Acidaminococcus fermentans DSM 20731: one gene and its partner. The protein of the gene in region 1 interacts with the protein of each later gene in a pairwise test. Links are inferred from orthologs where the notes say so. Each region holds a gene or a part of one and is shown on either strand. Other genes may lie near its edges.

Evidence for each region. The genes of interacting proteins can lie anywhere in the genome.
Region 2: the proteins of rpe (region 1) and eno interact in binary tests that used the Escherichia coli proteins (3 or more experiments, as listed by UniProt). The link is inferred for Acidaminococcus fermentans DSM 20731 from one-to-one orthologs.

What each region holds. Positions count from the first base shown.
Region 1 is NC_013740.1:371,158-374,157, forward strand. It holds rpe (ribulose-phosphate 3-epimerase), read left to right. Parts: upstream 1-1,179; coding sequence 1,180-1,821; downstream 1,822-3,000. Other genes in the region: pknB (Stk1 family PASTA domain-containing Ser/Thr kinase), read left to right, coding at 1-299; rsgA (ribosome small subunit-dependent GTPase A), read left to right, coding at 296-1,183; ACFER_RS01680 (AsmA family protein), read left to right, coding at 1,826-3,000. UniProt on the Escherichia coli protein: Catalyzes the reversible epimerization of D-ribulose 5-phosphate to D-xylulose 5-phosphate.
Region 2 is NC_013740.1:1,074,171-1,076,959, reverse strand. It holds eno (phosphopyruvate hydratase), read right to left. Parts: upstream 2,143-2,789; coding sequence 859-2,142; downstream 1-858. Other genes in the region: gpmI (2,3-bisphosphoglycerate-independent phosphoglycerate mutase), read right to left, coding at 2,270-2,789; ACFER_RS04895 (HD domain-containing protein), read right to left, coding at 1-772. UniProt on the Escherichia coli protein: Catalyzes the reversible conversion of 2-phosphoglycerate (2-PG) into phosphoenolpyruvate (PEP). It is essential for the degradation of carbohydrates via glycolysis.

The DNA.
Region 1 (3,000 bases):
TGATCGACCGGGGCGGAGCCGTCAGCCTGGTGGTGTCCGCAGGGAAGAAGGAAGAAAAGAAGAGCCGGAGCAGTTCCGGCAGCAGCGGGGGCAGTTCCCGGACCATCGGGTACACGGTTCCCGGCAGCGGCAGTGCCAAAAACGTGAAAATCATCGTATCCGATGAGAACAGTACCCGGACCATCTTCTCCGATTCGGTGGCTCCCGGTACCCGGATCACCCGGACGGTTACAGTAGGCTCCGGGGCCAGCGTCCAGATCTATGTGAACGGAGAATTGGCGGAGGATAAGGCTCTGTGAGTACGGCAACAGGGAGAATCATCAAAACCTACAACGGGTATTACTACGTGGCGGGAGACGACGGAGTCCTGTACACCTGCAAGGTGAAAGGGCGGATGAAGCAGAAACGCTTCATCATGGCCGCCGGCGACCGGGTGGAACTGGAAGCCCAGGGGGCGGAAGGGATGATCCGCCAGGTGCTTCCCCGGCAGAACCTGCTCCAGCGCCCTCTGGTGGCCAATCTGGATTGTCTGATGGCGGTCTTTGCCTGCGGGGATCCGGATCCCAGTTTCCTGCTGGTGGACAAACTGCTGGCCCTGGCGGAAGCGGCGGGGATCCCGGCGGCTCTGGTCCTGAACAAACGGGACCTGGCGCCGGCGGGACTCATCGACCGGTTCCGGTCCATCTATGAGCCCCTGGGCTATCCGGTACTTCCGGTGGAGGCCCGGGAAGGCCTGGGACTGGAACCCATCCTGGAGCGGGTCAAAGGCCATACGGTGGCTTTTGGCGGCCCTTCCGGGGCCGGGAAATCCACCCTGCTGAACCATCTGGATCCGTCCCTGACCCTGAAAACCGGTCACGTAAGCAGCAAGATCGGCCGGGGGCGGCATACCACCCGGTTTGCAGAACTGCTGCCCTTTGCCGGAGGATATATTGTGGATACCCCCGGTTTCGGGAACATCGACCTGTCCGAACTCCAGATGGACCAGGCGGCGGACGGGTTCCGGGAAATCCGGAAACAGGAGGGCCTCTGCCGGTTCACCGGCTGCACCCATACCCATGAACCGGACTGTGAAGTGAAAGCGGCGGTGGAACGGGGAGAAATCGCCCCCAGCCGCTATGCTTCCTACTGCACCATCCGTCAGGAACTGGCGGATCCAAAGAAAAGAGGTAAAAAATCATGACCATCATTGCTCCTTCCATTTTGTCTTCTGATTTTTCCCGTCTGGGGGAAGAAGTGGCCCGCATCCAGGATGCGGGAGCTGACTGGTGCCATATCGATGTGATGGACGGCCAGTTCGTCCCCAACCTGACCTTCGGGGCCCCTGTGGTGAAATCCCTGCGGAAACGGACGGAGATGTTTTTTGACTGCCACCTGATGGTGGAAAATCCGGAAAACTATGTGGACAGCTTTGCCGCAGCCGGGGCCGACCTGATCTGCGTCCATGCGGAAGCCACCCACCATCTCCACCGGCTGCTCCAGAGCATCCACAGCAAGGGCATCCAGGCCGGTGTGGCGCTGAACCCCGCCACGCCGCTGTGCCAGATCGAGGAAATCCTGCCTTATGCGGACATGATCCTGATCATGAGCGTGAACCCCGGCTTTGGCGGGCAGAAATTCATCCCCACCAGTGTGGACAAGATCCGCCGGCTGAAACAGATGATCCGGGAGCGGGACCTGAAGACCCTGATCGAAGTGGACGGCGGGGTCAATGGGGAAACGGCCAAAGCCTGCCGGGAAGCCGGGGCCGATGTGCTGGTGGCCGGATCCTTTGTGTTCGGAGCGGCGGATATGCAGGAAGCGGTAGCGGCCCTGCGGTAAGACCATGAAAGCCTTTCTGCAGAAACACCGGCGGAAAATCAAATGGATCCTGCTCTGCGTCCTGGCCAGTTTTCTGGTGCTGGCATGGCTGGCCTACATTGCCAGTATCCATGCGGCCCAGATCTTCAACCGGGAAATGGCCAGGCAGCATTTCTTTGACGGGACCATTACCGTGGAACGGCTGACGGCCACCCCTCTGGGCCATGTACGGTTTGAAAATCTGGAATGGAAGGGCAGCCATGACGGCAACCGGGTATTCATCCCCAGAGGATCCTTCCAGGTGAAGCCCATGGATATCGTCCTGAGGAAAATCAGCACCCGGACCATCCAGGAACTGGAGCTGAACGAGGCGGAAATCGATCTGACCTTTACGGAGCATATGCATATCCGGGGCATCCAGGCGGCGGAACTGTCCCAGCCGGCGGCCCGGAAGGGAAAGAAGAAATTCGACATCAAGCTGAAAAACGTGGATGCCCGGGTGAAACTGAATCACTGCCGGATGACCGCACGCTACAGACAGCGGATCCATACCTTCCAGGATGTGAATGCGGATCTTCGCTACAACAGCAATGACCGGCTCACCATTGATTTTTCCACCGGGGAACTGGGCGGGACCCTGGAAGGAAAAGGGGTGGACATCCAGGGCAGTGTGGATCTGAAGCCTCCGGTTTCTACCTATGATCTGAAACTGGGCATCAAGGAACTGAATCCCTCCTCTCTGGGTACGGGGCTGAATATCCGGGAACGGGTCACCGCCAGTGCCACGGTAACGGGAGAGCTGCCGAAACCGGTGATCGTGGGAGAACTGTATATGCCCAATCTGAATCTGCCGGGTCTGAAGTTCACCGAGGTCAAAGGAAATTTCAAATACGAAGATGGATACATCGATGCCCAGAATGTAACGGCGGACATCTTCGAGGGGAACTGTGATGCCCGGGGCGGCTTCAACATCGACACCAAGGCCTATACGGTCAGTGTCATGGGCCATGACCTCCACAGTGAAGATGCCACCAACATCCCCTATTTCCGGACCCTGGTGCAGCTGGACCTGAAAATGCTCTGCGATGGGGACAACCGGTCCACCCTGACCTACGGGTCCTTCTATTCCGGCAAGGGCATCTATGCCATCATCAAGTTCAACTCCATCAAGGGGACTTTTTCCAACCAGTACAAGCAGCT
Region 2 (2,789 bases), 700 kb from region 1 along the record:
AAATGCCGGAAACCTTCTCCAGCCGTTCTTTCACCTGATCCAGCTGCCGGGCGCTTTCCGGATTGCCGGGCTGGAAATCCAGCAGTTTCCGGAAATATCCCTGCTGCCGGACCAGTACCAGGCTGGGAGCGCAGGTGATATCGAACAGCTGGCACAGACAGCCGGTAAAGAAGTCCAGGGCCGTCTTTTTCTTCTCCGTGTGGACCAGTTTCCCGGCCAGGGCTTCTTCCATGACCCCGGGAGAGATTGCCTGGCTGCCCAGGTCTTCCAGGGATACCTGCCACACCTGTTCCGGATGATCCAGATACCCGGCATAGACCCGGAACAGGTCGATTTTGTCCGCATCCCGGAGCAAAAGGGCAAAATCCCGGGCTTTTCCGGTGACCCCGGCCGGGACGGCATAGGCATTGTGCCACAGGATGGCCAGTTCCAGGATCCTGTCCCGCTCTGGTTCCGGATCCGGCAGGAAATCCCGGATATGGCCCTGTTCGAACAGATACCAGACTCCATACCGGGCATGGTCCATGGATTTGTAATCAATGAAGGTGTGGAACCGCCGGGCCTGTTCGAATCGACCAATGTCGTGGAGCAGCCCCAGCACCCAGGCCAGCTCCTTTTCCTCCTGGGACCATCCCAGCTGCCGGGCCAGAGTCTCACAGAGGCCGCTGACGATCCGGGAATGGCGCTGTTTGCTGAGGATTCCCGGGGTATCCGGATCGAACTGGGAAACATATCGGTCAAAGGCCGCAGAAACAGATAATTTGTCAAGCATGTGTATTTCCTTTCGTAAAAAAGGTGTGCTGCACGCTCCATGCAGCACACCTTTTTGTCATCCGGCTACTGACCGTTGACAGCTTTTTATCTGATATTGTAGAACACATCCATCCCGTTGTACTGGGCAGCGGCTCCCAGATCTTCTTCGATCCGCAGCAGCTGGTTGTACTTGGCCACCCGGTCGGTCCGGCAGGGGGCCCCGGATTTGATCTGTCCGGCGTTGGTGCCCACCACCACATCGGCAATGGTGGTATCTTCCGTTTCACCGCTCCGGTGGGAAACGATGGCGGTATAACCGGCCCGTTTGGCCATTTCAATGGCGTCCAGGGTTTCGGTCAGGGTCCCGATCTGGTTCAGTTTGATCAGGATGGCGTTGGCCACGCCCATTTCAATGCCCTTCTTCAGCCGTTCCACATTGGTGACGAACAGGTCATCCCCCACCAGCTGGACTTTTTTGCCCAGAACATCGGTGAGCTGTTTCCAGCCGTCCCAGTCATCTTCGGCCAGGCCGTCTTCAATGGAAACGATGGGGTATTTTTCGCAGAGGGAAGCGTACCATTCCACCATTTCGGCAGAAGTCTTCACAACCCCTTCCCCTTTCAGGTTGTACTTGCCGTCTTCGAACAGCTCGCTGGCAGCGGTATCGATGGCCAGTCGTACCTGTTCACCGGGTTTGTAGCCGGCTTTTTCGATGGCTTCCACAATCACCTGCAGGGCTTCTTCGTTGCTTTCCAGGTTGGGGGCAAAGCCGCCTTCATCCCCTACAGCCGTAGCCAGCCCTTTGTCCTTCAGGACTTTCTTCAGAGCCTGGTAGATTTCCGCGTTGATCCGCAGGGCTTCGGCAAAGCTGTCAGCCCCTACCGGCATGATCATGAATTCCTGGATATCCACGTTGTTGTCCGCATGGGCACCGCCATTCAGGATGTTCATCATGGGAACCGGCAGTTCCTTGGCGTTGACCCCGCCCAGATACTGGTACAGAGGCAGGCCCATGGACAGCGCCGCAGCCTTGGCCACAGCCAGGGATACCCCCAGGATGGCGTTGGCCCCCAGACGGCCCTTGTTGGGGGTGCCGTCCAGACGGATCATGGCTTCATCGATTTCCACCTGACGGGTGGGATCCAATCCGATGATGGCATCAGCAATGGTGTCGTTCACATTGTCCACGGCTTTGGAAACCCCTTTGCCGCCGAAACGGGTTTTGTCCCCGTCCCGCAGTTCCACGGCTTCGTGGACACCGGTGGAGGCCCCGGAAGGAACCGCTGCACGGCCTACAGTGCCGTCATCCAGCAGCACATCCACTTCCACCGTGGGATTGCCCCGGGAATCCATAATTTCTCTTGCACACACATTTTCAATGATTGGCATTGTTTTCACCTCGTTATGGTTGAGCCTGGGGAATGGATTCCCCAGGCTGGTCACTAGTCACTAGTCTCCAGCCAATGGAAATCAATTTTGGCAAATTGATTTTGAACAAGCAAAACAGCGTAAAAGTTTACTTCCGCATCAGCAGGGAATGGCCGGTCATGGCCTCCGGTTTGGGCAGGTCCAGCAGGTCCAGCAGGGTGGGCGCAATGTCGGACAGGCCCCCGTTTTCCACCCGGGTATCCGGATCCGCTCCCACCACCAGGAAAGGCACCGGGTTGGTGGTATGGGCGGTCATGGGCGCATGGGTCACCGGATCTTCCATCTCTTCCAGGTTCCCGTGGTCCGCCGTGATGCACAGGGCACCGCCTTTTTTCAGCACCTTGTCCGCCAGGCTGCCCACACATTCGTCCACGGCTTCCAGGGCCTTCACCGCCGCCTCCAGGGAGCCGGTATGGCCCACCATGTCCGGGTTGGCAAAGTTCAGGATCACCAGATCGTACAGATCCTTGTCCAGGGCCTCCTGGAGCTTTTCCGTCACCAGATAGGCGCTCATCTCCGGCTGCAGGTCATAGGTGGCCACTTTGGGAGAAGGCACCAGGATCCGGTCTTCATCGGGGAAGGGCTGTTCCCGTCCCCCATTGAAGAAA